DNA from 3 places in the Sphingomonas paeninsulae genome. Region 3 is predicted to be linked to each of the others. Evidence: predicted binding sites of a transcription regulator. Region 3 holds the regulator's gene; each other region holds the start of a gene.

Region 1 (10,446 bases), 1.2 Mb from region 3:
AGCGGAAAATCTGGGTCAGAAGATTGCGCTCATGGTCGGTCAGTTTCTGCGCCCAGTCGCGGCAGTCCTCTCCGAGTGGCACTTCCTCTGGCATCCAGTGGATCTGCTGCTGGCGTTTCCAGAACTCATAGGCCCAGGGGTATTCGAAGGGCTTATACTGATTGCGGACTTCGGTGAGGGACATGATCTATGCCTTCTGCAAGATAAAAAATTGGGCGGGGGTCAGGCGTCGAGGGACCGAATGACCAGTCAGGCGTTGTGATGTCGAAACCAACCAAAGGAAAAAACGATGGCCGATCTTTCGCAGGTTAAAGAACACGCCGAAGTCATTGGTGCCGATGGCGTTCATGTCGGCACGGTGGATCACGTTCAGGGCGACCGTATAAAGCTGACCAAGAAGGACAGCGGACAGGGCGGCCATGAAGGTCATCATCATTATATCTCCGGCGGACTGGTCGCTGGCGTCGAAGGCGGCAAGGTGCGGTTGAGCGCAAATGCCGACGTCGCCGTGACGTTCGAAGAAGAAGCGTAAGCCAGACCGATGGCCTCGCGTGTTACGGCCTCTCGGGTCACTGACACGCGAGACATTCGTCGTAATCCTTCTCCGCCAGTTGGATGATCGGCGCGAGTGCGGTGTTGTCCGCCTCTACGCCGCCAGCAAAACCGGCGCGCTGGATCGATTTCGAGCGCAAGTAATAGAGTGACTTCACGCCCAGTTCCCACGCGCGGAAGTGGAGCATGAGCAGATCCCATTTTTCCACATCGGCGGGGATGAACAGGTTCAGCGACTGAGCCTGATCGATATAGGGCGTGCGATCGGCGGCGAGTTCGAGCAGCCAGCGCTGGTCGATTTCAAAGCTGGTCTTGTAGGTGTCCTTCTCGTCCTGGCTCAGGAAATCGAGATGCTGGACCGAACCGCCCTGTTCGAGGATCGAGTTCCACACCGCGTCGCTGTTCTTCGATTTTTCCGACAGTAGCTTTTCCAGATACGGATTGCGGATCGAGAAGCTGCCCGACAGCGTCTTGTGCGTATAGATGTTGGCCGGGATCGGTTCGATGCACGCGCTGGTGCCGCCGCAGATGATGCTGATCGACGCGGTCGGCGCGATTGCCATTTTGCAACTGAACCGTTCCATCACGCCGCGATCGGCGGCATCGGGGCAGGGGCCACGCTCTGTCGCGAGCAGCATCGACGCCTCGTTGGCGGCGGTGCTGATGTGGCGGAAGATTTTGAGGTTCCACGACTTCGCCATCGCGCCTTCGAAAGCGAGGTTGCGCGCCTGTAGAAAGCTGTGGAAGCCCATCACGCCCAAACCGACCGAACGCTCACGCCCGGCGGAGTATTTGGCGCGGGCCATTTCAGGCGGCGCGCGGTCGATATAGTCGGTAAGGACGTTGTCGAGGAAACGCATGACGTCCTCGATGAAAACGCGATCGTCCTTCCACTCATCCCAGGTTTCGAGATTGAGCGAAGACAGGCAACACACCGCCGTGCGATCATTACCCAGATGGTCGCGACCCGTGGGCAAAGTAATTTCGGAGCAAAGGTTCGACGTGCTGACCTTCAGGCCAAGTTCACGATGGTGGCGCGGCATGGCGCGATTCACTGTGTCGGCGAACACGATATAGGGTTCACCAGTGGCAAGACGGGTTTCGACGAGCTTTTGGAACAGGCTGCGCGCATCGACGGTCGCGCGAACGCTGCCGTCCTTGGGCGAAAGCAGGTTCCATTCCGAACCGCTGCGGACTGCTTCCATAAAGGCATCGGTCAGCAACACGCCGTGATGCAGATTCAGCGCCTTGCGGTTGAAATCGCCCGATGCTTTGCGGATTTCGAGGAACTCCTCGATCTCTGGATGTGAAACGTCGAGATAGCAGGCGGCCGAACCGCGACGCAGCGATCCCTGTGAGATTGCGAGGGTCAGCGAATCCATGACGCGGACGAACGGGATGATGCCGCTGGTCTTGCCGTTGAGGCCAACGGGTTCGCCGATGCCACGGACGTTGCCCCAGTAAGTGCCGATGCCGCCGCCGCGCGATGCGAGCCAGACGTTTTCGTTCCAGGTTTCGACGATCCCTTCGAGGCTGTCGGGAACCGAGTTCAGATAGCAGGAGATCGGCAGGCCGCGCCCGGTGCCGCCGTTCGACAGCACTGGCGTCGAAGGCATGAACCACAATTTCGAGATATAGTCGTAGAGGCGCTGGGCATGGGCGGCATCGTCGGCATAGGCAGAGGCCACGCGCACGAACAGATCCTGATAGGATTCACCCGGCAGCAGATAGCGATCGGTCAGCGTTTCCTTGCCGAAGTCGGTCAGCAGGGCATCGCGCGAATGATCGACATCGACCGGATAAGCCTGAGGCATGATCGTATGCGAATCGGTCTCGGGCCGCGGCTTCGAGGCAGCGACAACCGCTTCCATCAGATCGGCATTCATATCCCGCATCGCTCCATCACCATCTCGAAAATCCATCGCACACCCCCAAATTGTTCCGTTTTCGTTCGACTCGGAGGCGAACCTCCTCCTCTATCACAACACCGGGTCAAACGGGCAGATTTATCAACCTATCAGCACGTTTTTTCGACAGACACAGAACATCGGTCGCCGAAACGACGCGATACGCCTGATACTATCTATGGTGTCACACACGACCGAAGCCGCTCTATATAGTGCCTCATCTGGGAATATACGCAAGTCTGTAATTTCGATTTTTGCCACTCGGTTCGTCGCAATTTCGATTTAGCCTGATGGCGTGGACGTCAGGCGTCGGGGCCGCTATTCGGGCGAAAAGGGCGCAAACCCGACGTATTTCGCCAAAGGGCTTTCAGATGATCACAATTCGCGAATCCGACTTGATCGAAAGCGTCGCCGACGCGCTGCAATATATCAGTTATTTTCACCCGATGGATTATATCCGGGCGCTCGGTGTCGCTTACGAAGCGGAGCAGGGTCCGGCGGCAAAGGACGCCATCGCCCAGATCCTGACGAACAGCCGGATGTGTGCAGAGGGGCATCGGCCCATCTGTCAGGATACCGGCATCGTCACGGTCTTCATCAAATGGGGGCAGGAGTGCCGGCTGGAATCGACGCGGTCGTTGCAAGAGGTCGTCGATGAAGGCGTGCGGCGCGCTTATCTGTACCCGGAGAACAAGCTGCGCGCGTCGATCGTCGCCGATCCTGCGTTCACTCGCGCGAATACCAAGGACAACACGCCGTCGGTCCTGAACGTCGAGATGGTCCCCGGCCACCATGTCGAAGTGACCGTCGCGGCCAAGGGCGGCGGCAGCGAAAACAAGAGCAAGTTCGCGATGCTGAACCCGAGCGATTCGATTGTCGACTGGGTGCTGGAGCAGATCCCGAAGATGGGCGCTGGCTGGTGCCCGCCGGGGATGCTCGGCATCGGGATCGGGGGAACTGCGGAAAAGGCGATGCTGTTGGCGAAAGAGTCGCTGATGGGCGATATCGACATGGCGCAGTTGAAACAGCGCGGACCGCAGAACGACACTGAAAAGATGCGGATCGAGATTTTCGACAAGGTGAATGCGCTGGGGATTGGGGCGCAGGGGCTTGGTGGCCTGGCGACGATCCTCGATGTAAAGATCGAAAGCTGGCCGACGCACGCCGCTTCGAAGCCGGTTGCGATGATCCCGAACTGTGCGGCCACGCGTCATGCGCATTTCCATCTGGACGGGTCGGGGCCGGCGTTTCTGGAGCCACCGAAGTTAAGCGAGTGGCCCGATGTGAACTGGACGCCGGACAAGGCGGCCAAGCGCGTCAATCTGGACACGCTGACCCGTGAGGAAGTCGCGAGCTGGTTGCCGGGTGATCGCCTGTTGCTGAACGGCAAAATGCTGACCGGGCGCGACGCAGCCCACAAACGCATTCAGGATATGCTGGCGAAGGGCGAGTCTTTGCCGGTCAGCTTTGCCGGGCGCGTGATCTATTATGTCGGGCCGGTCGATCCGATCGAGGGCGAAGTGGTTGGGCCTGCGGGGCCGACGACTGCCACGCGGATGGACAAGTTCACCGAGATGATGCTCGCCGAAACCGGACTAATCGCGATGGTCGGCAAAGCTGAGCGCGGCCCCACCGGCATTGCGGCGATCAAGAAGCATAAGGCCGCCTATCTGATGGCGGTCGGCGGTGCTGCATATCTGGTGGCGCGGGCGATCAAGGCGTCGACGGTTGTTGGATTCGCCGATCTGGGCATGGAGGCGATCTATGAGTTCACGGTTGAGGATATGCCGGTGACGGTCGCTGTCGATGCGACCGGGGAAAGCGTCCACCAGACCGCGCCGCTCGTTTGGCAAAAGAAGATCGCCGAGGAGCGATTGCTGCTGGAGAGCGTTTAACCCTAGCCGCTTCCCTTCGACAGGCCCAAGGGAAGCGATTGATATCATTTCGGCTGATGGTTGAGGGTGGAAACAGCATCCTCGCAACGGAAATCAGGGGTCAACCATGCAGCGCGCGATCAGGGTTTTCGGAAGCGTACTGTTGTGGGCAGTAGTCGCCCTGTGTTGCGCGATCATCGTTGTTCCGCGCTTCCTCGACCGGATCTATTATGAGGGGCCGGCATCGCCCCACTTCGACACGGCACGCTTTTTCAATCCCGATGGTGAGGACACGGCGGCACCGCCCACCGGGGGCAGCCGCACAAATTTCTTCGTGCGCTATTTCCTGCAAGATGACGGTCGGCCGCTCTGGCCGACCCATGTGGCGGTCACGCCAAGCAAGCCTGCCGCCCGCGTCGATGGACAGCGCATGGTCGTGACGTGGATCGGACACGCCACCGTGCTGATTCAGACGCAGGGGCTGAATATCCTGACCGACCCGATCTGGGCCAACACCTCTGGCCCCTATGGTTTCGGGCCAAGGCGTGTCACCGAACCGGGCGTGCGCTTTGTCGATCTGCCGAAAATCGACGTCGTGCTAATCAGTCACGACCATTATGATCATATGAGCCTGCCCATGCTCAGACAATTATGGGGTCGCGATAAGCCACTCATCATAACAAGCCTCGGTAACGACAAGGTGATGGCGGGCGTGAAGTCGGTCGCGCGCGACTGGGGCGGGCGCGTCAATGTGCGTCCGGGCATCGACGTTATCGTCACGCGAAATCACCATTGGGGCACGCGTTTCATGGCCGACCGCAACCGCGCGCTATGGTCCAGTTTTGTCGTGACATTGCCCGGCGGCAATCTGTTCTTTGCGGGCGACACAGGCTTTGGCGATGGAAAATGGCCTGCAGAGGCGCGCGCTTATGGCCCGATCCGGCTGGCGCTGCTGCCGATCGGCGCGTTCCGGTTCCTTCCCGGCCAGATGAGCATCGCCAGCCATATCGGACCGATCGATGCAGCCGAAGTGTTCCAGAGGCTTGGTGCATCGCGGGCGATTGCGATTCATTGGGGGACGTTCCGCCTGAGCTACGAAGCGCGTGATACGCCGCCGAAACTGCTTGATGCGGTGATGAAATGCCGTACCGATATTGGTGGGGGGCGAGCGTTTACCGCGGTCGCTCCCGGTGTTGCGACCGAAGTAGCGTCGATGTTGCCCGAACCGGCGATGGCCGCGCCGGTTACCCGCGATCAGGTCATTCACTGTCTGGACACGCCGCAAGTCCGTGCCTTGCGTTAACGGGCGGCCGTCCTTCGCGCGAACTGGATATCGACCGCGCGCCGGACGGCCAGCGCAATTGCTGCCTTTCCCTCTGGCGACACCAGCCGGGCAACGTCGACCGGATTGGTGACATAGCCGACCTCGAACAAAATGGCGGGCGTGTCGGGGGCTTTTAAAACCGCAAAACCAGCCATCCGGTGAAATTCACCCCGGAACGGCACTGACCCGGTCGCCTCTCGACGCAACACATCGGCAAATCGCGACGATGCGTTCATCGTTTCTCGCTGGGCGAGGTCGATGAGGATCGACGACACGTCCGAACCCTGACCCGATAAATTAACGCCGTTGATGATGTCGGCCTTATTCTCGCGCGCTGCCAGACGCCCTGCGGTCGCGTCAGACGCCACTTCGGACAGCGTATAGATCGTCGCCCCCGTTGCCCCGGTCATCGGTGCACTATCGGCGTGAACTGAAATGAACAGGTCGGCCTTTAGCTCGCGCGCAATCTGGGCGCGTTCCTGCAACACCAGAAAACGGTCGTCGTCGCGAGTCAGCGCGACCCGGACGCGCCCGCCGCGCACCAGCTCGTCCCGTATTGCGCGGGCAACAGATAGAGTGATGTCCTTCTCACGCGTACCATCGGTCGATGAAACCGCGCCCGGATCATGCCCGCCGTGCCCCGCGTCGATCACGACGAGTGGCCGATCGGCCCGGCCCGCCACGACCGGACGGGGCAGGCCCGGTTCCGGCGGATCGAGCAAAATGTTGAGGCTGTAGCGACTGTGGGGCGGTCGTGAGCTTCGCGCTGTCCCGGCAGCCAGAGTCGGACGTTCTACCTGTAAAGCATCGGTCAGCACCGCGTCACCGCCGTTCCCCGTAATTCCGGGTGGCGACAAAAGACCGAGCATGGCCGATATGATGATCGCCGTGGGCATTAACCATCCATGCCGTGTCTACCCCTGCCGGGTCCAGCGTTTCATGATTTTACCGTTGCGAGTCGGATATTTCAGGCGAACGGCCGCGACTTGCTCCCGTATGACATGACTGCTACCACTTGTGGCACAACGGTTCGGGGGAACCCGTCCGAACTGTTTTTACAGACCGCGCAGCCGATTCTCTCGGCCCGGTCACTCAGGTTGAAGCTCGCATGATGCATGGTTTTCCGCATGACCGCACGGCTTTCCAAAGCGCAGCGGCTTGCCGGATCGTGAACCCGGCGCACGTCGCCCGGCATGCAAAGCGAGCAGAGGCAATTTCCATTCCATCCAGCCGGACGGGCGAGGTGCGCGGGTTCGCATCTTCGTTACCGTCCCGGAGACACTTAAATGACAATGCGTATGCTAATCGATGCGCGCCACCGGGAAGAAACCCGTGTCGCGGTCGTCAAAGGTAACAACCGGATCGAAGAGTTCGATTTCGAATCCGCCGAACACAAGCAGCTCAAGGGCAATATCTACCTCGCCAAGGTAACCCGCGTCGAACCATCGCTGCAGGCGGCCTTCATTGAATATGGCGGCAATCGCCACGGTTTCATGGCGTTCAGCGAAATCCATCCGGACTATTACCAGATCCCGAAGGAAGACCGCGAAGCTCTGCTCGCCGAAGAAGCCGAACACGCCGCCGAAGAAGAGCGCCTGCGTGGCGGTCATGATGACGACGATGATTATGCCGATGGCGAGCATGGTGAGCATGACGATGGCGATCATGGGCATCATGACGATGAGCATCACGATGACGAGGACGGCGAAGTTGCCCCGCGCCCTGCATCGCAGAGCGGTCGTGGCGTCGACGAAAACGCAGCGGAGAATCTTCGCCAGAAGCGCATGAATTTGCGTCGTCGCTACAAGATTCAGGACGTGATCCGGCGCCGCCAGGTGCTGTTGGTTCAGGTCGTGAAGGAAGAGCGCGGTAACAAGGGCGCGGCGCTGACGACATATCTGTCGCTTGCCGGTCGTTATTGCGTGCTGATGCCCAACACGTCGCATGGCGGCGGGATCAGCCGGAAAATTTCGAACGTCGCCGATCGCAAGCGACTGAAGACGATCATGAGCGAACTCGATTTGCCAAAGTCGATGGGCTGCATCGTTCGCACAGCAGGCCTTCAGCGCACCAAGATCGAGATTCGTCGCGATTTCGATTATCTCGCCCGCTTGTGGGACGGTATTCGCGAAGAGACTTTGAAATCGGCAGCGCCCGCGCTCGTCTATCAGGACAGCGACCTTATCAAGCGCGCGATCCGCGATATCTATAACAAGGATATCGAGGAAGTGATCGTCGAGGGTGAGGAGGGATTCCGTCACGCCCGCGATTTCATGAAGCTGTTGATGCCGACTCATGCGCGGCGGGTGAAGCCCTATGCCGACGCGGTGCCGCTGTTCCAGCGCAACCATGTCGAGGAACAGCTTTCGGCAATGTATCAGCCGGTCGTCCAGTTGAAATCGGGTGGCTATCTGGTCATCAACCCGACGGAAGCTCTGGTTTCGATCGACATTAACTCTGGTCGTTCGACGCGCGAACATGGGATTGAGGCGACTGCGGTCGGCACCAACCTTGAAGCCGCGCACGAGATCGCCCGTCAGTTGCGCCTGCGCGACATGGCCGGGCTGGTCGTGATCGATTTCATTGACATGGAGAACAACTCCAACGTCCGTAAGGTCGAAAAAGCCATGAAGATGGCGCTGTCCGATGACCGCGCCCGTATTCAGGTTGGGCGGATTTCTTCCTTCGGCCTGATGGAGATGAGCCGCCAGCGTTTGCGCACTGGCGTTCTCGAAGCATCGACGCGCCAGTGCCCGCATTGCGAAGGCACCGGGTTGGTCCGCACCGCGTCGTCGGCGGGTCTGTCGGCACTTCGGATGCTTGAGGAAGAAGCAGGCAAGGGTCGTGCAACGATCTTTACCCTGCGCGCCAGCACAGAGGCCGCGTTCTACGTCCTTAACCGCAAGCGTTTCGAAATCAGCGAAATCGAAGAACGCTTTGGCGTGCACATCGAAGTCCTGCCCGACGGCGAAGTCGAAGGCGCACGGATGACGGTGGAAGCAAGTGGTCCGCCGCCTGCACATCCGCCGCATTTCGAAATGCCGGTTTACGAGGAAGACCCCGAACTCGACCTGCTCGAGGAAGAGGAAGAAGAGGAAGAAGTCGAGGAAGCGCCCCGTGGAGATCGCGGCGAGCGTTCGGAACGTCCGCGCAATGCCGAGGGTGAAGGTGATGGCGAACCCCGTCGTCGTCGTCGTCGTCGTGGACGGCGCACGCGCCGCGATGGCGAAGAGGGCACGACTGGCGAACAGTCAGAGCCGGAACTCGACGAAAATGGCGAACCGATCGAACGCGAAGCTGTTGCGCCCCGCGACGCTGGTTCCAATGGCGAAGAAGGCGATGATGTCGCGGTCGCCGGTGAAACCACGGCCGAGGGTGAAGAGCGTCGTAGCCGTCGTGGACGTCGTGGCGGCCGTCGTCGCGGTCGCGGTCGTGGCGGTGAAAATGGTCAGGCTGAAGGTTCGGAAGCTGTCGAGGGTGCAGAAGCCACTGACGGTGGCGTTGCTTACGCATCGAACGCCGAGCCGGTTGTCGAGCCGATCCTTGCGGAAGCGGAAGCGACGATCGAGCCCGTTGCAGAAGCCAAGCCGAAGCGTGCGCGCAAGCGTCCGTCGAAGCGTGATGCAGAGCCAGTGTTGGCCGAGCCGGTGGTTGAGACTGTTCCTGAAGTGATCGAAGCCGCTCCGGTCGAAGCTGTTGCAGAAAAGCCGAAGCGCACCCGTCGTGCAAAGGCAGCACCTGTCGAAGCCGCGCCTGTCGAAACAGCAGCGCCGGTCGAAGACGTTGCCCCTGTGGCGGCTCCAGAGCCCGAAGCAGTCGCTCCTGTAGCCAAGCCGAAGCGCGCGAGCCGTGCCAAGGCTAAGGTGGCTCCGGCCGCGGAAACAGAAACACCGGCTCCTGTCGCTGTTGCTGAAACGGTATCTGAAGCGTCGGTTGCCGGCGTTGCTCAGGCAGCGGCACCATCGCCGCGCACGAGCGCTCCTGCGGTTGAGCCAACTGCCGAAGATGGCGAAGCCGAGCGGCCAAAGCGTGGCTGGTGGCAGAGCACGTTCGGCGCGAATAAGTAGGAACGGCTATCCCCGCCGCCTCTCGAACGGGGGCGGCGGGGATGCTGATCGCTGGATGACGCCCCCATCTTCACCCATCGTTCAGCGCGACCGGACGAAAGGGAGCGTCATGATTGAACGGTTTCTTCGCCGCGCGTTTGCCGTTGCGCTGGTCGTCACGTTGACGGTTCAGCCGGCCTTTGCCCAATCGATTCTGCGCGATGCCGAAACCGAGGCGCTTTTGCATGAAATGGCGGCGCCCCTGATCGAAGCTGCCGGGCTGCCTGCGAAAAACGTCGACATCATCCTCATCGGCGATCCAGAGATCAACGCGTTCGTCGCGGGGGGGCAGGTTGTCTATATCAATTCAGGCCTGCTGGCGGCGGCGGACAACGCCAATGAAGTTCAGGGCGTCATATCCCACGAACTCGGCCACCTTGCCGCGGGCGATGTCCTGCGCGGGGCCGATGGAGCAAGGATAGCAACCGGCATCTCAATCCTGTCGCTGATCCTTGGCGCGGCAGCGATCGCGGCGGGGGCAGGCGAAGCGGGCGCGGGTATTTTTGCAGCCGGACAGCAAGCCGCAATTGGCAAATATCTGGCTTTCTCAAGGACGCAGGAGTCCGCCGCCGATCAGTCGGGTCGCCGCTATCTCAGTAGTGCCGGAATCAGCGGTAAGGGCATGATCAGCTTTTTCAAAAAGCTGCAGGGGCAGGAATATCGTCTCGCGGTTCAGCAGGACA
Region 2 (10,446 bases), 1.2 Mb from region 3:
AGGTTTTTTCGCCCGGCACCGACGAACTGTCGTGGGCACATGCCGTGATCGCCGCGTTCGCGCTTCCCGAAAATGCGGGCAAGGGCGCGATCCGGGTCGAAGGCAAGATGGCGGAACTGCTTCATCTGGACGAGGCCGAACGCTTTATCGCAATGGCCGCCCGCATAAGGCGTTGACCAGACGTGTTCATCGCGGGACGGTCGCACTGTAACCTATACCAATCACTTGCACTCGGAACCCGTATTTGCGAACGGGGCCTCTTGATGTCGGTGCTGCTCAAAGGAAACTCATGCCGCTCTCGTCCGCCAAGGTGATGAAACGATCGCGCGGTTTCCGCTTGCCACGCACGCCAAAGGGAATGTTCCTCTCAGGATTCCTGAAAAATCCGGTGATGGTGGGGTCGATCATCCCGTCGTCGGATCGGCTCATTCGCAAGATGCTGAGCCGCGTCGATTGGGCCAATACCAAGCTGTTTGTCGAATATGGTCCCGGCGTTGGCACCTTTTGCCAGCCGATTCTGGATAAACTGGCACCTGACGGGATGTTGCTTGTCATCGACACCAATCCCGATTTCGTCGCTTATCTGAAGGAAACCATCCACGACCCGCGCTTCCGCGCGATTTGCGGATCGGCGACCGATGTCGAACGCTATGTGACCGATGCCGGGTTCGAACACGCCGATTACATTGCCTCGGGCCTGCCGTTTTCGACTTTGCCTCCCGGCGTTGGCGATGCGATTGCCGCTGCAACCAAGCGCATCCTGCGCGTCGGTGGGGCGTTTCTGGTTTATCAGTATAACCCGACCGTCCGTAACTTCATCGCGCGTCAGTTCGATCATATCGATCACGCAATGGAATTCTGGAACGTCCCGCCCGCTCAGCTTTGGTGGGCGTGGAAAGAGTAATTACTCGACGCCAAAGTTGAGCCTTCGCGACACGCCATAATCCGCGACGGCCACCACGAAATAACACAGGGCATAGCGCATTCGTGCGCCGACCGTACGCCACCCGGAATAGTCGGTCAGTTTCTGTTCGACTGACTGTCCCACTTCGCCGTCGATGTACGCCCGCATGGCGTCGGCGAACGCGGCGTCCTCTATCCGCAGCATGATTTCCAGATTCAGGAACAGACTGCGCACGTCGAAATTCGCGCTGCCGATATAGACCGCATCGTCGATCACATAGAGTTTCGTGTGCAGCCGCGACGGCGTGTATTCGAAAATCCGCACCCCCTTTCGCAGCAGCCCCGCATAGGTAAACCGCGCCGCACCGATGGTTGCTGGATTGTCGGTTTTCGACGCGGTCACGATCCGCGCCTCCCCCCCAGACCAAGCTGGTCGATCCGCCTCAGCATCGCCGGACTCGGTGCAAAATAGGCCGCGATCATATCGACCCGCCCAGCCGCCCGCATGTCGGTCCGCACCGCCTTCGCCCAGGGCGACATACGCCGCGCCGGCCCACCCAACAGCCAGCGCACTTGCCCATCCGGGTTGCTCCACGTCCGCAACGCCCGCCGCAGCGTCTTCATTTTCGACGTCGGCGCTTTCGTCCATCTCTGAAGCACATCATAATACCCGCTCAGCCGCTTTGCCGCCTCTCCCTCCACCATCAGGCCAAGGTCGCGCCACGCAGTCTCCCCCGTGTCGGAGAAATAGTCATCGGACACATTGAACCCACCGATGATCGCCCGCGCCTCGTCGGCCAGCACCAGCTTTTGATGATTACGCAACAGATAACGCCGCCCCCAGCGCGGAGAAAAAGCGCAAACCGAAATGCCCGCATCGCGCAACGGCTGAAAGAAATCCTCATGCCGGGTCGAATCGCTGCCAAAGCCATCGACGATCAACGACGTCTGAACCCCCCGCGCCGCCGCCGACAGCAGCGCATGATGCACCCGCTTGCCCGCCCGATCGTCTGCATAAATATAATAAAGCACACGCAGGCTGACCGTAGCACCATCGATCAGGCCGATCAGCGCATCCAGCCGTTCGGCCCCACTCTCGATCACCGTCAGCCGGTTCCCCGCGACGTTGCGTTTCCGCTCCATGCAAAGGCGTTGGCCGGAATACGTGAATGTTGCAATCCCGCCCCCCGCCTGCTACGCGGCCCGCTTGCACTTACCGATGGTTCGAAGAGGAAGCGTTCATGGCGCGCGTGACAGTTGAAGATTGCGTCGACAAGATTCCCAACCGGTTCGATCTGGTTCTGCTCGCTGCACAGCGCGCACGTCAGATCTCGGGCGGTGCCGAACTGCTTGTCGATCGCGACCGTGATAAAAATCCGGTCGTTGCTTTGCGAGAGATCGCCGATGAGCTGGTCCAGCCAGAGGAACTCCGCGAATCGACGATCAGCAACATGCAGCGTGTTCGGATCGACGACGACGATGCCGTTGATGAAATGGGCTCGCTGGCTCAGTCGGCAGAGGCCCTTCGCCTCACCGCCGCCGCACCACCGCGCAACCAGAATCTGGGTGCCGACTACGACGGTTAAGTCTGCATCCGGGCTTTAATCCTTATTTTTCATCCCCATATCGGGCCGGAACTTGGCCTGATCGGGAAAACGTCCGACGGCCGCCAGCAATGGTGGCCGTTTGCCGTTGTGCGACTTGCGTCACGCGAACAAATCTGGAACAAACAGCCCCATGCTTACCCACATCAGCGTTCGCGGCGCGCGCGAGCATAACCTCAAGGACATCTCGCTCGACATCCCGCGCGAGACCCTGACCGTCATCACCGGCCTCTCGGGCAGCGGCAAGTCCTCCCTCGCCTTCGACACCATCTATGCAGAGGGTCAGCGCCGCTATGTCGAGAGCTTGTCCGCCTACGCACGCCAGTTCCTCGAACTCATGCAAAAACCCGATGTCGATCACATAGAGGGCCTGTCCCCCGCGATCAGCATCGAACAGAAGACGACCAGCCGCAACCCGCGCTCGACCGTCGCCACCGTCACCGAAATCTACGACTATATGCGCCTGTTGTGGGCGCGCGTTGGCATCCCCTATTCGCCCGCCACCGGCCTGCCGATCAGCGCGCAACAGGTCAGCCAGATGGTCGACCGCGTCATGGCCCTGCCAGAGGGTACGCGCCTGTTCCTGCTCGCCCCCGTCGTCCGCGGTCGCAAGGGTGAGTATCGCAAGGAACTCACCGAATGGCAGCGCGTCGGCTTCACCCGCGTCCGCATCGACGGCCAATATTACGAGATCGACGAAGCCCCCGTCCTCGACAAGAAATACAAACATGACATCGAAGTCGTGGTGGATCGCATCGTCGTCCGCGAAGGCATCGAATCACGCCTCGCCGACAGCTTCGAAACCGCGCTGAAACTCGCCGACGGCCTCGCCTATGTCGATCCCGCCGACGCCGCGACCGAAACTGCTCCCGCCACCGACGCCGACAAGAAAAAGAAACTCGTCGCCGGCGAACACGCACCCGATGGCCGCATCACCTTCAGCCAGAAGTTCGCCTGCCCCGTCTCCGGCTTCACCATTGCCGAGATCGAGCCCCGCCTGTTCTCGTTCAACGCGCCACAGGGAGCCTGTCCCGCCTGCGACGGCCTTGGTGAAAAGCTCCACTTCGACCCACAGCTCGTCGTCCCCAACGAAAACCTCAGCATCAAACAGGGCGCGGTCGTGCCTTGGGCGAAATCCAACCCGCCTAGCCCCTATTACATGCAGGTCCTCGGCTCGCTCGCGCGCCACTACGACTTCGCGCTCGACACCCCCTGGAACCAGCTCCCCGAAGCCGCCGTCACCGCCATCCTCTACGGAACCAACGGCGAACCCGTCGTCCTGAAGTTCATCGACGGCCGCAAATCCTATGAGGTCAAGAAACCGTTCGAGGGCGTCATCGGCAACCTCGACCGCCGCCTGCTCTCCACCGAATCCGCCTGGATGCGAGAGGAGCTGAACAAGTACCAGAACGCCCAGCCCTGCGAAGTCTGCAAGGGTGCCCGCCTCCGCCCCGAAGCTCTCGCGGTAAAGATCGCCGGAGAGGACATCTCCATGTCCACCCGTCGCCCCGTCGGCCCCGCGCTCGCTTTCTTCAAGGCGATGCCCGACCATCTGACACCCCAGCAAAACACCATTGCCGAACGCATCCTGAAGGAAATTGTCGAACGCCTCGGCTTCCTCGACAATGTCGGCCTCGACTATCTCAACCTCGACCGCACGTCGGGCACGCTCAGCGGCGGCGAGTCTCAGCGTATCCGTCTCGCCAGCCAGATTGGCTCCGGCCTGTCGGGCGTCCTCTACGTCCTCGATGAACCGTCGATCGGCCTCCATCAAAAGGACAATGACCGCCTCCTCATCACGCTCCGCCGCCTGCGCGATCTCGGCAATACCGTCATCGTTGTCGAACATGACGAGGACGCGATCCGCACCGCCGATCATGTCGTCGACATGGGTCCGGGCGCGGGCGTCCACGGCGGCCATATCGTCGCACAGGGCACGTTGCAGGACATCCTCGACAACCCCGACAGCCTGACCGGCGACTATCTCTCGGGCCGCCGCTCGGTCCCCGTCCCCGAAAAACGGCGCAAGGGCAACGGCAAGAAGCTCACCGTCACCGGCGCCCGCGCGAACAATCTGAAGGACGTCACCGCGTCCATCCCGCTCGGCACTTTCACCTGCATCACCGGGGTCAGCGGCTCGGGCAAGTCCAGCTTCACCATCGACACGCTCTACGCCGCGTCGGCCCGCGCGCTCAACGGCGCACGGATGCTCGCCGGCCACCATGAAAAGATCGACGGCCTCCAATATCTCGACAAGGTCATCGACATCGACCAGTCGCCCATCGGCCGCACCCCGCGCAGCAACCCGGCGACCTATACCGGCAGCTTCACCCAGATCCGCGACTGGTTCGCCCAACTCCCCGAAAGCCTCGCGCGCGGCTACAAACCCGGCCGTTTCAGCTTCAACGTAAAGGGTGGCCGCTGCGAAGCCTGCACCGGCGACGGCCTCATAAAGATAGAGATGCACTTCCTCCCCGACGTCTATGTGACGTGCGACGTGTGCCACGGCGCGCGCTACAATCGCGAAACGCTCGAGGTGAAGTTCAAGGGCAAGAGCATCGCCGACATCCTCGACATGACGGTCGAGGACGCGGTCGAATTCTTCAAGGCGGTCCCCGGCATCCGCGACAAGATGGCGATGCTGCTCGAAGTCGGCCTCGGCTATGTGAAGGTCGGACAGCAGGCCACCACCCTCAGCGGCGGCGAAGCCCAGCGCGTCAAACTCGCCAAGGAACTCAGCCGCCGCGCCACCGGCAGCACGCTCTACATCCTCGACGAACCGACCACCGGCCTGCATTTCGAAGACGTCCGCAAGCTATTGGAAGTCCTCCACGCGCTCGTCGAACAGGGCAACACCGTCGTCGTCATCGAACATAATCTGGAAGTCATAAAGACCGCCGACTGGGTCATCGACCTCGGTCCAGAGGGCGGCACCAAGGGCGGCGAGATCGTCGCCGTCGGCACGCCGGAGAAGGTCGCCAAGGAGCCGCGGAGTTATACCGGTCATTATCTGGCACCGCTGCTGGGGATCGGGCGCGAGGAGAAGGTGGCGGCGGAGTAGGGGGCGTCACACCGAGCAAAGTACTCGCTGTCCAATGCGCGACAAACATGCAATCACGCAGTAATTGGGGGATTGTATGCCAGAAATGTCGATTGAAGCACGATCAGAGAACGAAATCTTTAGTGATTTAGAACAGCTTTGTCGCTCAGATGGTTATGTTCATGCTCTTGCTTACTTCAGTTGGCGTGACAATTTCATAAGTTATGATCCGGACGGAATGACGTCCGATGATATGATAAAGTCATACAAGCCGAGCAGATTGTTAAGAACAGAGATCGCGCTGTTGATTGGGCTTATGGTTAAATGTCCGATCGACACAAAGTTACCGACGCCCGACATAATGCAGGGTTTCATAAACGATACTGAACGACTTCTGCAAGAATTGCATGATGCTTTTTCAAAGTCGTTCATGGCGCGAATGACGCTAGAAAATATCGAAGCAGGAAATAGTCCTTTCACCAACGCCGATGTTCTCAGAGAACCAATATTTTACGGAGGCGAGTCTGCTTATAGCTTCCAGTATAGGGACTTTTCCGGGCCGCGTTACTCAAAAGATAACGATTGGCTGACGAAAAACCGAGGCTTCAGCATCCAGCAGGCGCAAGCAGTGATTCAGGCCGTTAACAGCCTCCAAGATCGAAAGATGCAAGAAAACTTCAAGGGTTTTCGGCGATCGGCGATTGATACTTGGACATTTTTACCTGGATTAACATTTTGTGTAAGTGAGATTGTCAGTGAATTGGAAATTTCGGAAGATATAGTCCGATCTGTTCTTTCCGCTTTTAGTCTAGACGCTGTCCCAACTAACATCGCCTATACAAGTGTGGGTGACTTCAATCTTATAAATGCCTTTCCTTTAATACCTCAACCACACGATTCTTTCATGTCACTCAATCACTACGCTTTGGTTGAGTCGCTATACGAGTCGCCATTTTACTGGCTGATTGCAGATACCAAATATAGATCAATCGCTTCAGATCACAGAGGTCTTTTCGCAGAGGAAATGGTTGCCGAGAGGCTGAGAAAGGTGTTCGGAGCTGAGTCCGTATTCACTAATGTGAATATTCTACAGGGCAAGGACCGTGTAAGTGAAATTGACGTTTTGGTTACATTTGCAGATCGCGCAATTATATTTCAGTGTAAATCGAAAAAGCTTAATTTAGAAAGTCGGCGAGGAAACGACATCCTGTTACAGTCCGATTTTAAAAAAGCTGTACAAGATGCTTATGATCAGGGCCTGAAATGCGCTAAGGGGTTGGACGACAGCCAATCGGTTTTTGAAATAGGTGATCATCAAAATGTAAAGTTTGGAAAATTTAAGAAAATTTACATTTGCACGGTGTTGTCTGAGCATTATCCAGCACTGTCTTTCCAAAGTCGCCAGTTTTTAAAATTTGAACAATCCGATGTTATTCAGCCACCATTAGTATGCGATGTGTTTTTTATCGATGTAGCTACAGAAATGTTATCTACACCGCTGCGGTTTCTAAGCTACATCGACCAGCGAGCAAACTACCTAGAAAAGGTTTCATCCGTTAATGAGATAACGATACTAGGATACCACCCCAAAAAGAATCTGTGGTTTGATGACGATATGAATATGGTCATGATTACCGATGATTTCGGTGTTGATATAGATGTTGCGATGATGGTCCGCCGTGAAGGAATCGAAGGGGTCGCAACACCGCCCGGAATTTTAACTAAATTCCAAAATTTGACTATTGGCCGCATTATCAGATCTATTGAGTCGGCACCACAACCGGCGCTGGTCGATTTGGGCTTCGCCCTGCTTACTTTAGGGGAAGATACCTTAAAAGATCTCACCAACGGTATCGATCAAATAGCAAAGACGGCCAGAATGGACAGTAAACTCCATGATATTTCTATGGGGTTCAACGATGGGAAGACTGGCATAACTGTGCATTGCAGTAAGTTGCCTAACGCTGAAGCAGCAGACCGACTGAGAGGGCATTGCCGACTAAGAAAATACATATTGAAGGCGGATAGTTGGTTTGGCCTAGCGGTTCGATTTGACGATGGAATGCCAAAGTTTGGGTTGAAGCTTGATGATCCGTGGCAACCGGACGAAAAGTATGATCGGCTAACGCGAGAAATGAGCAAAACAAGCAACGCTGAGTTTGTAGGTGGCCGCGCAAAGCACGTCAAAATTGGTAGAAATGACCTATGCCCTTGCGGAAGTGGTAAAAAGTTTAAGAAATGTTGTTTAAATTAACTGTCTTCTTTTCATCCACTCAATGATCCATCACCTTCCGCAGCATCCCAATGATCCGCCCCTGCCATCCCGGACCATCGGCGCGAAACCGCTCGATCACATAGGGGTCGAGGCGCCGGGTGGCTTGTTCTTTCGCCGCGCCGCGTGCGGGCGGTGGCCACGATGAGGGCAGTCCTTTGCCCCGGTCTAGATTCCCGCCCCAAACCCCTAACTCCGCCCCAAGTGCAATGAAGTTGCCCGCCGAATATCGCTCGATCTGCTGCGAAATGACTTCGATCAGCGCAAGATCCGCCTGTTCACCCCCGAAAACGCACCGAATATGGAGCCTTTACCCTCGATAAGGATTACCGATTCCACCGTGATCGTGCGCGCGCGCGGTGCTTGGAAGCCACCCCACTAAAGCCCCATCGCCTTCCGCAGCACCCCATTGATCCGCCCCTGCCATCCCGGCCCATCGGCACGAAACCGCTCAATCACATCGGGGTCGAGGCGCAGGGTGACTTGCTCTTTCGCCACGCCGCGCCAGCTAAGTTCGGGCGGGCGGGCGGCCAAGGCGGACGCCGTCCTTTGCCAGAACACCCGTCGCGGGCCGGATGACCTTGCCCCCGACACGGATCTCGGCGCCGTCGACCACGCGTCGGTCAGTTCGGGCGCGTCGTCGGGATCGGTCCATCCAACCTCCGTAACGCCGCGGCCCTTTGTGATCGCTTGTCCCCCAGATGGCATCCAACCCGTCGGACCACATTCATAAAGGCCGCTCTGTCCTCTTCTGCCCACACCGGATCAGGCTTCGCACACCCCCACCTCGCGCCACGTCCAATGAAACGACCCCCAAAAATCGCTCGCTAAGCCACAAAACGCCATCAATCAGGACAAAACGCGCCTATTCCACCCCGAAAACACACCAAATAGGGTCCATTAAGCGCAACTCCGCCCCTCGCCCCCACCATAACCGTGCCACAAGAACCCCAATCGCGTGGCCTCTCGATTGCCCTAAATATTGGTCACTCCCAACCACCGCCTAACCCCGGAATCCGCCGCAGCACCAGCCGCTCCATCCCAACCACCACCAGCATCGAAATCCCAAACAACGGCAACAAAATCCCGAGGGCCAACAACACTCCAAAAAATCCCATCGCCAACCCCTTCCGCCCTCTGGCAGGCGGTGCGCCAAGAGTATTTTCAGGCCGCCTCCGCCACCACAAAATCACACTGCTGACCGACAACAAAATCAATCCCCCCGCCGTCGCAACATTCACCAACTGATTGGCAATTCCAAACAACTGCCCCTCGTGAACCGCGATCCCATAACCCATAATCCGGTCGATCAAACGACGCTGGGCAAAGTCTTTCCGAGACAAAATGGCTCCGGTCTCAGGGTCCAAAGTCAGGTCAATTCGCAACGGTCGATCGGCCGCATCCGACTTCGCCGCCCAAGGCTGCCCCGCTCCCGCTGGTGGAGAAATCAGCACCGGCGGTGCCAGTGCCAACGGGCCAACAGTCGCAACCATCCGGTCCAGCGCGGCATAGGAAATTACCGGGTGCGCCATCGCCATCCCGCCATGTCCGGCGTGCTCGCTCACCGGCGTTCCGGTGGACCAGTCCTGCTTGACCGACCCGCCCTCGACCACGGTCCTGACCGCCTTGAAATAGCCGCCCCAACTGACCGCCCAAGGCAGGCCCGACAGCAACAGAAACAACGCAAAGAACGACACCCAAAAACCAGTGACACCGTGAATATCGCGCCAGAACCTACGGCCTCCGGATCGAAGGCGCGGATAAACGATCCCACCCAAACCTCCTCCGCGCGGCCACCACAAAAACAAGCCGGACACAATCATCACAATCGTCCACGACGCAGCGAGTTCGACAATATACGACCCCGTATTGCCGATCAGAAGTTCGCCGTGCAGCCGGAATATGGTCCGCATCAGACGGTCATCCTCGACGACGGTCTTCAGGATCTGCAGCGTCTGAGGGTGGACGTAAACGCGGGTTTCGGTGCCGCCCTTGCCGACGATGACCTGCGCCGCCTGATCGGGCGTGAGGGGCAATTCGTAACGCAGCAACTCCGACCCCGGCACCTCTCGCACCGCCGCCTCTGCCTGTGCCGCTGCGGTAGCCGGATGGATAACGTTCAGATGCGCATAGGGCCGATCGATGAACCGCTCGATCTGTGGGCGAAATGCGTAGATCGAACCCGTCAGCGAGAGCCACAGGACGAACGGGATACAGAACAGCCCGGCATAGAAATGCCAGCGCCAGATGGTGTCGTAGGTTGGCCAGCAACGCATATTCAAAACCGTGCCCTCATGCCGACATAGGCGGTGCGCGGCACTCCCGCGTAAATCGATCCGGTGGTGTCGCTTAATACCGCTGCCGGGCTTTGCTGGCCGGTGCTCGCATTCAGGCTGTTCGCGACGATGGAGGCGGAGCCGACATAGGTTTTATCGAACAGGTTTTGCACCGATGCGTAAAAGCTGAAGCGCGACCACCAGCCGGCACCCTTTGGCGGGTCGTAATGCACGTTCAGGTTGAACAATGTGTAGGCCGGAACCGCCAGAAGATTGCCATTGTCGATGAAATATTTGTCGCGGTAAGTGGCTTCAACAAAGCCGCCCAGCCCGCGCAGTTTGCCACTCGGT
Region 3 (10,446 bases):
ACCGCGACGCCGTGCTGTTCAACGCAGCCGCCGCGCTGATTGTCGCAGGCCACGTCTCCGACTGGCGAGAGGGCATAGAAGAAGCCGCCGAAACCCTCGATCGGGGACTTGCCAACACGCTGCTCGACTGCTGGATCGCCTACAAATGAACAAGCTTACCGAAATCTGCGCCTCCACCCGCACCGAAGTCGCGCGCCGCAAAGCTGTGCTCTCCGTAAACGACATCGACCGCGCAGCCGCCTCCCAGACCGCCCCACGCGGGTTCAAAGCCGCTCTCGACGCGCACGCAAAAACCGGCTTTGCCCTCATCGCAGAGATCAAGAAAGCCAGTCCCTCAAAAGGGCTGATCCGTGCCGATTTCGATCCGCCCGCCCACGCGAAAGCGTATCAATCCGGGGGTGCCGCTTGCCTCTCCATTCTCACGGACGCCCCTTATTTTCAGGGTCACGAGGACTATCTTGTCGCCGCCCGCGCCGCTTGTGATCTGCCTGTTCTCCGCAAGGATTTCATGGTCGATCCGTGGCAGATAGCCGAAGCGCGCAGCATCGGTGCCGACGCAATCCTCATCATCGTCGCTGCGCTCGATGACACGATGATGGCCGAACTCGAAGCCGCTGCCATCGAACGCGGCATGGACGTGCTTGTCGAAGTCCATGACGACGCCGAACTCGACCGCGCCCTCCGCCTGAAATCGCGGCTGATCGGCGTCAATAACCGCGACCTCCGCGACTTCAGCGTCGATTTCGCCCGCACATACGAACTCGTCGGCAAAGCGCCCAAAGATGTAACCTTCGTCGCCGAAAGCGGCCTCACCAACCACGCCGACCTGACGGCAATGTCCGACCACGGCGTTCGCGCCTTTCTCGTCGGCGAATCCCTGATGCGCCAGCCCGACCTCGAATCGGCCACCCGCGCGCTATTGACCGGAGCATGACCATTCTTACCCATATCGACGAGACAGGGGCGGCCCGCATGGTCGACATCTCAGGCAAACCGAATACCGCGCGTAAAGCCGCCGCCGAAGGCCGCATCTCCATATCGTCTGATGCCCTGACCGCGATCAAGGACGGCATCACCAAAAAGGGTGACGTGATCGCCGTCGCGCGCATAGCCGGCATCATGGCGGCCAAACGCACCAGCGACCTCATCCCGCTTTGCCACCCGCTCGCTTTGTCCTCCGTAACCGTCGATTTCGCGTTCGAACCAACCGGAATTCGCGCCACCGCAAACGTCACCACCACAGGCCCTACAGGCGTCGAAATGGAGGCCCTGACCGCCGTTTCGGTCGCGCTCCTGACCCTTTACGACATGGCAAAGGCCATGGATCGCGCCATGCGAATCGGCGACATCCGCCTGCTGGAAAAATCGGGCGGCCGATCCGGGGATTATCAGGCATGATCGACGTCGAAGAAGCCCAGGCGCGTATCCTCGCGCTCCACGCCCCTGTCTCGATGGAAGGAGTGCCTCTGCTCGAAGCCGTCGGTCGCTGGACCGCGGCCGCCGTCGTAGCAAAACGTACCCAGCCCGCCCACGACCTTTCGGCAATGGATGGCTACGCAATCCGGTACGAAGACGCTGCTGGCCCGTGGCGCGTTGTCGGTGAATCCGCAGCCGGAATACCCTTCGCAGGACAAGTCGGCCCCGGCGAAACCATACGCATCTTCACCGGCGCTGCACTTCCCGAAGGCAGCGACACGATTGTCATACAAGAAAATATCGTCCGCGATGGCGACCTGATTACGCTGACCAACGATGGCCCGGAAACCCTTGGCGAACACGTCCGAAAATCAGGCTCAGACTTCACCACGGGCGCGACCCTGATCGAACCCGGTCAACTCCTCACCCCCGCCCGCATCGCCCTCGCGGTCATGGGTGGTCACGGCACCATCGCGGCCCGCCGCCGCCTACGCGTGGCAATCATCTCGACCGGCAGCGAACTCGTGCCCCCCGGAACGGACACCGGAACCGATCGCCTGCCATCCTCCAACGCACCGATGCTCGCCGCTCTGATGCGTAATCTGCCCGTCGATGTCGTTGATCTCGGCATTATCGAAGACGATCTGACCGCCCTCACCGCTGCCTTCAACGCCTCCAAAACCTGCGACATCGTGGTCAGCACTGGCGGCGCATCGGTCGGCGATCATGATCTTGTCCGTCCCGCCCTGAATGCGGCGGGGGCAACGCTCGACTTCTGGAAAGTCGCCATGCGCCCCGGCAAACCTCTGATGGCAGGTCGCCTCGGCGATACCGTCGTTCTCGGCCTGCCCGGCAACCCGGTGTCCGCGCTCGTCACCGCTATCCTGTTCCTGCGCCCGTTGATCGCACACCTGTCCGGCGCGTCCACGCCGCTGCCACCGCGCATCGGCGTCCGTATGGGCGAACCGCTCCCCGCAGTCGGTCCTCGCACCGATTTCGTGCGGACACATTGGGAGGGTGGCGCGCTCGTTCCAACCTTCCCCGGCGACAGCGGAATGTTGCTGCCATTATCCGGTGCCGACGCCCTCGTTATCCGCGCCGCTGGCTCCCCTGCACTCGAATCCGGAGCGCTGGTCGAGGCCATCCTGCTCGCTTGACGCGACCTGTAATGTTTCCTACACGTTCCTAGTTCGTTCTTACGGAACAAGGAGGTTGCCGGTGCTCACTCGTAAACAGCATGAGCTGATTTGCTTCATCAACGATCGGCTTGCCGAAACCGGAGTGTCACCGTCGTTCGAGGAAATGAAGGACGCGCTCGACCTTAAATCGAAATCGGGCGTTCACCGCCTGATAAGTGCTCTTGAAGAACGTCAATTTATCCGCCGCCTCCCCAATCGCGCCCGCGCTCTCGAAGTCATGCGTATGCCCGAACGCGGCGAACAGAAACTCCGCGTGCCGTTACCATCGACCAGCCCGATCATCCTGCCAGCAGCAGCGAACGACGTAATCGAACTGCCAATGCATGGTCGCATCGCTGCCGGTATGCCGATCGAAGCGCTGGAGGGGCAATCGACGCTTCCAGTTCCTGCTGCCCTGCTCGGCCCCGGCGAACATTTCGCTTTGGAAGTCTCCGGTGATTCGATGGTTGAGGCAGGCATACTCGACGGCGATTACGCTCTCATTCGAAAGACAGAGACGGCCCGCGATGGCGAAATCGTCGTGGCCCTGATCGACGATAGCGAAGCCACCCTGAAATATTATCACCACGACGGACCACGCATCCGCCTCGACCCTGCTAATGCGCTGTACGAAGCTCAGATCTACGCCGCCAATCAGGTCCGCGTGCAAGGCCGGCTCGCCGGTTTGCTGCGTCGGTATTAAAGACGCGTTATTAGAAGCGCGTCTGCCCCCGCTTCCCTGAGCCTGTCGAAGGGTTGCCCTGCCTATTTCACGACACAGAAAGAACGGCGCGTCGACAAACTCAGGGAAGCGGACTTCTTTTGAACGTCCTTGGAAACTTACCTTCGAACCTCGTTGCCAATCCGACCCGCCGCGCAACCACCCACGGATGATCGTCATCGTTTCCTGAGACGGTATCGACCGCCTGAGAGCCAAAGTTGATTGCCAGCCCTCCGGTTTTCTCAAGCAGAGGCCGATCCGCCTTCAGCCAGCGCGGCTTACACGTCCGGGGCAATCGTCGGTCACTAATCACGATATCCGCTGCTGCGCACTCCGCCACAAACGCCTTGATCGGCAGAATGAAACGGCTCCTCGTCGCCAGAATCCGCCACGCCCGCCCATCCCGCATCAGTGTCACCCGACACAGATCGTCCGAACAACTGGCCCCTTCCAGAGTGTCCAGATCCCCCAACTCGCCAAGGTCGCCGGCGCGTTCTGCCAGCGTCGATCGCACATAGTCCCCGGCTCGCGTCCGCAACGTCGCAAGATCACCATTATCGCCCCTGACGGCCATGTGTTTGCCATCCCCGGTAACGATCAGATCGGGTGACGGTGTTGCCAGAATCCAGGCAATTCCGACCAAAATCGGCCCAAAACCCCAAATGCGCACATTTCCACGCCATAAAATGACCCACAATGCCCCGCCAAGCGTGATTGCAAACGCCCCTGTCGGAACACTCGCCAATGCCGCCTGCGCGCCCGGCCATGCCGCGACATGGCGCGCAATGCCCAGCAAAAGGTCCAGCGATAGCCCCGTCAACCACCAGAAAGGTGCGCCCAGCCCCATCGTATCGAACACGATCGCCAGCGCCTCGAACGGCATTGTGACGAACGTCGTCAACGGGATCGCGACGATGTTGGCGAGCGCCCCGTAAAGCCCCTGTCGGTGAAAATGGAAAAGAGCGATGGGGGCCAGCGCGACTTCTACCGCCAGTCCCGTCATCAGGAGCGACAGCACGCCGCGTCCAAATTTGGCAAAAATGCTCTCTTCACGACTGGCGAGCAGTCGCTGGACCGGTCCCCATTCATGCAGCGCCACAAGCGAGGTAATTGCCGCAAAACTGAGCTGAAAACTGGGACCAATCAGCGATTCTGGCCAGACCAGAAGCACGACAAGCGCGCCCCCGCTACGAGCCTCAGCGTGAACGCCTGTCGCCCCATTGCTCCACCGATCACGATCAGCACCGCCGCGACGCACGACCGAATCGTCGGAATCTCCGCACCCGTCAGCAGCGTGTAAGCGATCCCCGCCGAAGCTCCCGCGCCCGCTGCCACGACAATCAGCGGCAATCGCAGGGCAAGCCGACTGCTCAACGCCATTAACCGCAATGTAATCAACATCGTAGCTGCTACGACAGCCGTAACATGCAGCCCACTGATCGAGAGCAAATGCGTCAGCCCGCTCGCCCGCATCGCATCCTCATCCGAAGTCGCAATCCCTCCCCGGTCCCCCGTCGCAAAAGCAGCGGCAATACCGCCAGCACTCCCCTCCACTTGCGTCTTGATATGCGCCGATAACCGATCCCGAATACCCGGCGCATTCGGTGCTTCACTTCCCTCACGCACCACCGGCCCAAGCGATTTTCCCGTCGCCCCCAACCCCATGAACCACGCCGCACGCGAAAAATCGTAACCGCCCGGCACACTCGCATTCTGAGGCCCCAGCAAACGCGCCTTCATTCGAATCCGGTCACCAATCGCTAGATTCGACGGAGCGTCCGCCGAATCGACATTGATCCGCACGCGGAGAGGCAAAGTCGGAGCATCGATTGGCAACAGCGTCAGCCTCACGCGATCTTTGGTTAGCTGGATATCGATCCTCTCGACCCGCGCACTGAATGCCTCAATCGCCAGTCGCGACATCACCGGCGCGGCAACTGCTTCACTCCGCACCCATGCGATTCCACAGCCCAGCGCGCAGGTCAGCGGCGCGATGATCATTGCGGCCTTCAGCCTGCCGTACTTGGGCATCAAAAGCCCACCTCCGGCAATCGCGATCATCCCGACAATCCACGCAACCCAGTCGCTTCGGCCGGGCAACAGGAACCACGCCGCAATCCCGCAGCCGAGCATGATAGGCAGCCAAAGCGGCAATTGGTCGCGCTGATAGTCGAGCGCAGTTTCGATTTTTCTATTCAGGCGCGTTAAAAGCCCCGATTGGCGCGTTTCGGGCAGCGTGCTAGGGGCGCTGTCGAATACCGCATCCATTGCGCCCTGACTGGAGATTAAGTCGCGTGAGCGCAAGCATACCAACCAAGCCTGTCGTAACCCGCTTCGCACCGTCGCCGACGGGATATTTGCACATCGGCGGTGCGCGCACTGCTTTGTTCAACTGGCTCTACGCCCGCCACTTCGGCGGCACCTTCCTGCTGCGAATCGAGGATACCGATCGCGCCCGCTCTACCCAGGGCGCGATCGATGCGATCCTCGACGGGATGAAGTGGCTAGGCCTCGACTGGGACGGTGACGCCGTTTTCCAATTTGCCCGAGCCGCCCGCCACGCAGAAGTCGCCAACACATTGCTCGCAACCGGGCACGCGTACCGCTGCTACGCTACGACGGAAGAGTTGGAGGAAATGCGCGCCGCTCAGCGCGCCGCCAAACAACCTCTTCGCTACGATGGCCGTTGGCGCGATCGCACCGATGCTCCGGATTTGCCTTACGTGGTTCGCCTTCGCGCGCCCCAGACGGGCGAAGTGACGATAAAGGACCGCGTTCAGGGTCCGGTCACGGTACAAAACGCTGAACTCGACGATTTCGTTCTGCTCCGTTCGGACGGCACCCCAACCTATATGCTCAGCGTCGTTGTCGACGATAACGACATGGGCATCACCCACGTCATTCGCGGCGACGACCATCTAAACAACGCGTTCCGCCAACTCGTCCTGATTCGCGCAATGGGCTGGGACGAGCCTGTCTATGCACACGTCCCACTCATCCACGGAGCTGACGGTGCGAAACTGTCGAAGCGCCACGGTGCTCTGGGCGTCGAAGTCTATCGCGACGAACTCGGAATCTTGCCGGAAGCGCTTTCGAACTATCTCCTCCGTCTTGGATGGGGCAGCGGCGACAACGAGATGATCAGTCGACAAGAGGCAATCGCGCTGTTCGACATCGACGGCGTCGGGCGATCGCCCTCGCGATTCGATCTTAAAAAGCTTGAAAATATCAACGGTCATTATCTCCGTGAAGCCGATGATCCACGTCTCACTGCAATTGCTGCGCCGCTGATCGCAACGAAACTCGGTCGAGATCTGGATACGGACCAACAGGCAATCCTGACCACAGCGATGGCTTCATTGAAGGTTCGTGCGAAATCGACGCTAGCTCTGGCAGACGGTGCTCTTTTCCTGTTCGAAAGCCGTCCGCTGGGTCTCGACGCCGGAGCCTCTGCACTGCTATCACCCGAGGGGTTGGTACTGCTCGGGAATGTCCGCGTTGTACTGGCAGACAGTTCGGAATGGACCGCAGCGGCACTGGAAGATGCGGTAAAAAGGTTCGCGGAGGATGCCGGACTTGGACTTGGCAAAGTAGCGCAACCCCTGCGGGCGGCGCTGACGGGTCGTACGACCTCGCCTGGAATATTCGACGTGCTGGTGCTTCTCGGCCGTGAGGAGTCGCTGGGGCGTCTTGACGATTGCCTGACAGACAGCGCATCGGGCGCATCATAAATCTATAAAGGAGTTCGACCATGGCGGATGCACCAGCGAAGCTGAATTTCGAAGGCAAGGATTTCGACTATAAAGTCCTGTCGGGAACTGTTGGCCCAGACGTCATCGACATCCGCAAACTTTATGCGCAGACCGGGGCATTCACTTACGATCCTGGCTTCACATCGACCGCCTCATGCGACTCCGCGATCACCTATATTGACGGTGATGAGGGTGTCCTCCTCCACCGTGGCTACCCAATCGGCCAGCTCGCTGAAAAGTCGAGTTTCATGGAGGTCAGTTACCTCCTGCTAAACGGTGAACTGCCCGACAAGTCCACGCTGGATCACTTCACCAACACGATCACGCGCCACACCATGCTCCACGAGCAGATGGCAATGTTTTTCCGTGGTTTTCGTCGCGATGCACATCCGATGGCTATCATGTGCGGTGCAGTCGGCGCACTGAGCGCATTCTATCACGATTCGACCGAGATCACCGACCCTACGCAGCGCATGATCGCGTCCCATCGCTTGATCGCCAAGATGCCAACGATCGCCGCGATGGCGTATCAGTATTCAGTTGGTCGCCCGTTCGTCTATCCGCAGAATAACCTGTCCTATACGGGCAACTTTTTGCGTATGGCCTTTGGGAATCCGGCCGAGCCATATGAGGTCAACCCCATCATCGAGCGGACGATGGACCGGATTTTCATCCTTCATGCCGATCATGAACAGAACGCCTCAACGTCCACCGTGCGTCTTGCCGGTTCGTCAGGTGCCAACCCGTTTGCTTGCATCGCTGCCGGTATCGCTTGCCTTTGGGGACCAGCGCACGGCGGCGCGAACGAGGCTGCGCTCAATATGCTTCGCGAGATCGGCACGCCCGATCGTATCCCGCATTACATCGAACGCGCCAAAGACAAGAATGACCCGTTTCGCCTAATGGGCTTTGGTCACCGCGTTTATAAAAACTACGATCCGCGCGCTACGGTAATGCAGCAGACTGTTCGTGATGTTCTGAAAGAACTGAACGTCACCGATCCGATCTTCGACGTTGCTTTGCAGCTCGAAGAGATGGCGCTGAACGATCCGTATTTCATCGAGAAAAAACTGTTCCCGAACGTCGATTTTTACTCTGGAGTGATCCTGTCTGCGATCGGTTTCCCAACGACAATGTTCACCGTGCTGTTTGCCTTGGCCCGAACCGTTGGCTGGGTTGCTCAGTGGAACGAGATGATTTCCGATCCTGAACAGAAAATCGGTCGTCCGCGCCAGCTCTACACGGGGCCGACGCAGCGCGATTATGTACCGGTCGGTCAGCGCTAAACAGCGGGCAAGGTAAGCACGAAACGGGCACCCTGCCCCGGTGCCGAATCGACTACGATGTCTCCACCCATCGCCTGAGCCAGGCGGCGGGAGATAAACAGTCCGAGCCCGCTTCCGCCGGGCTCGGACGGATCGACGCGCTCGAACTTTTCAAAGATGCGGATGTGATCGGCCAGAGCAATGCCCTTGCCCTGGTCTGCTACGATCAGGACTGCGGTGTCCTCATCTTTCTCGATTCGTATCCAGATCATTCCAGCGTCTGGCGAATATCGGATGGCGTTGCCGATCAGATTGACCATTATCTGCAAAACTCGCCGGTAGTCCCCACGCGCCACAAGAGCGTCATGCGTTCCCGGACTGTCGATTCGAATTTCGCGATCGCCGGCTCGAACCTTCAATAAGCCCGATGCCTGCCTCGCCAGATCAGCCAGATCGATCTCCTCAGATTCGACATGCAGATCCGCTCGGTCGACAGTCTGCAAGTCGGAAAGATCATCGACTAGCGCCAGCAGGTGACGAGCGGCATTCGCGATATCACCAGCATAGTCGGCATAGTCGCGGCGCAACGGACCATCGGTTTGTGCGCTGATGCTGTCAGCATTGGCAACTATTCGGCTAAGAGGAGCGCGCAACGCCGCATCCAGCTTTTCGGTAAATGCGGCACCCGCGTCGGTCTTTGTTATCGATTCGGCATCGCCCCTTTGATTGGCGCTCGTTACGCTGCCCTCAAAGCCAGCGAACGCCCCCTGCTCGTCGCGGACTGGTCGACCGGAAAGCACAACCTCTTGTTCGGGCTCCGCGCGCATGACTGCGGGCTGATCGGTAAAACTATTTCCATTTGCCGCAGCTTCGAGGATCGGCATCGTACCGAGATTATCCTCAATTAACCGAAAAACGTGCGTCAGATTTTGTCCGATAATATCTGGGTCGATCAGATCGGACGTCTTCAAAATCTCCAATTTCGCATTGGTTTCCCAACTCCAGCTAATCTCGCTGTCAGCCGGTGCATCAGAAGATACATCGTGGGGAGGTAACCAGGGCTGGCGCAGAGGTCGCGGCATCCATCCCCCGATGGAAAGTTTGACTCCATCTTTGTCGGGGCGGGCACGAACGATAAGCTCTAAATCATGGTCGCCATTCGCACAGATCACGCTGCGCGAAATCAAAACGCCAAGCGTTCGAGCTAAGCGAACGATGCTCGCCAGCGCCGGAACCGCGATATCGTTGCCCAGGCTACTGCCCGCCTGCTCCTGCAATCGTAAAAGCATCGCGTCGGCGGCAATCAGCTTGCCAGATAAATCGACACGCCCCCTGATGACGTCAGACATGGCTCGGCACCACGCTGGAAACAGGCGTTGGAGTGCCAACGAGCGAGGAAACGGACTGTCGCATTGAACCGCCTTAATCCGCGCACGGTTAAGACCACGTTATTCCTCATCGAAAACCACGTTCGTCGTCCGATGATTCAGCAGAAGATAACTCGCAACAGCGTGGGCCGCCGCTAGAAAGAGACCGGCAACCGGAATCGTCGAGATTACACCGAGAAATAATAAAGCGATGCTGCTGAGTGGATCCGCCTGCCAACGTGAAAAACTTCTGGGATTGGGCCGACGTTGAGCAATCAGGGTTTGAGCACCAATCAAAAGTCCGCCCAAAAGTAGGCACCCCCACTGTCCCGTTCTCGATGCGAAGCTTATTGAACACGCACCAACGATTACCACCGCAGCACTTGTCATCACTGAACGGAAAACGATACCGCGGGGATGAATTTCTCCAAGGGCAGCCGCCAGAAGTACCGCTGTTGATCGCGCAAAATATGCTGTCAGGAGTATCAATAACGCAACACCCAGCCAGCCCGTCAGACCGATGAGCGCAGCAACGATTGCTGCTCCAATGGCAGAAAATTCGATTATCTGGCTTTTCAGTCCTAGTTCACCAGCCAGTCGCGCAAGGAATCGGCTGACCGGTCGGGCAAGCCAATACTCCCCAAGGCTCTGGCGGTGGTCGCCATCCTCGTCCAATAACTTGCGGCCTGCTTGGGTTGCCTCCGCAGTGTTGCGAATGTTGAGCATTGCGTCCGCAACTTGTGCCTG

The links. Region 3 encodes LexA, which represses DNA repair genes until DNA is damaged. Its sites were predicted from a motif close to GTTCCNCNCTTGTTCT; they were not measured.
Positions count from the first base shown of each region.
Region 1: a site for LexA is predicted at 2,491-2,506, ahead of D3Y57_RS12780 (ribonucleoside-diphosphate reductase subunit alpha). Genes of this name have one in related genera too.
Region 2: a site for LexA is predicted at 2,615-2,630, ahead of uvrA (excinuclease ABC subunit UvrA). Genes of this name have one in related genera too.

Region 1 is NZ_CP032829.1:1,478,452-1,488,897, forward strand. It holds gene D3Y57_RS12770 (ribonucleotide-diphosphate reductase subunit beta) at 1-184, opposite strand, end outside; gene D3Y57_RS12775 (DUF2171 domain-containing protein) at 290-532, shown strand; gene D3Y57_RS12780 (ribonucleoside-diphosphate reductase subunit alpha) at 570-2,438, opposite strand; gene D3Y57_RS12785 (fumarate hydratase) at 2,831-4,354, shown strand; gene D3Y57_RS12790 (MBL fold metallo-hydrolase) at 4,461-5,636, shown strand; gene D3Y57_RS12795 (N-acetylmuramoyl-L-alanine amidase family protein) at 5,633-6,553, opposite strand; gene D3Y57_RS12800 (Rne/Rng family ribonuclease) at 6,944-9,724, shown strand; gene D3Y57_RS12805 (M48 family metalloprotease) at 9,834-10,446, shown strand, end outside.
Region 2 is NZ_CP032829.1:1,466,143-1,476,588, reverse strand. It holds gene D3Y57_RS12760 (HpcH/HpaI aldolase/citrate lyase family protein) at 1-176, shown strand, start outside; gene D3Y57_RS12755 (class I SAM-dependent methyltransferase) at 290-904, shown strand; gene D3Y57_RS21385 (phospholipase D-like domain-containing protein) at 905-1,306, opposite strand; gene D3Y57_RS12750 (phospholipase D-like domain-containing protein) at 1,303-2,046, opposite strand; gene rpoZ (DNA-directed RNA polymerase subunit omega) at 2,145-2,489, shown strand; gene uvrA (excinuclease ABC subunit UvrA) at 2,641-5,568, shown strand; gene D3Y57_RS12735 (nuclease-related domain-containing protein) at 5,645-7,801, shown strand; gene D3Y57_RS12730 (BrnA antitoxin family protein) at 7,821-7,973, opposite strand; gene D3Y57_RS12725 (BrnA antitoxin family protein) at 8,198-8,527, opposite strand; gene D3Y57_RS12720 (PepSY-associated TM helix domain-containing protein) at 8,806-10,095, opposite strand; gene D3Y57_RS12715 (TonB-dependent receptor family protein) at 10,098-10,446, opposite strand, start outside.
Region 3 is NZ_CP032829.1:2,684,074-2,694,519, reverse strand. It holds partial or broken gene trpD (anthranilate phosphoribosyltransferase) at 1-149, shown strand, start outside; gene trpC (indole-3-glycerol phosphate synthase TrpC) at 146-934, shown strand; gene moaC (cyclic pyranopterin monophosphate synthase MoaC) at 931-1,398, shown strand; gene D3Y57_RS18655 (molybdopterin molybdotransferase MoeA) at 1,395-2,573, shown strand; gene lexA (transcriptional repressor LexA) at 2,635-3,297, shown strand; partial or broken gene D3Y57_RS18645 (ComEC/Rec2 family competence protein) at 3,398-5,346, opposite strand; gene gltX (glutamate--tRNA ligase) at 5,610-7,046, shown strand; gene D3Y57_RS18635 (citrate synthase) at 7,067-8,353, shown strand; gene D3Y57_RS18630 (sensor histidine kinase) at 8,350-9,681, opposite strand; gene D3Y57_RS18625 (hypothetical protein) at 9,781-10,446, opposite strand, start outside.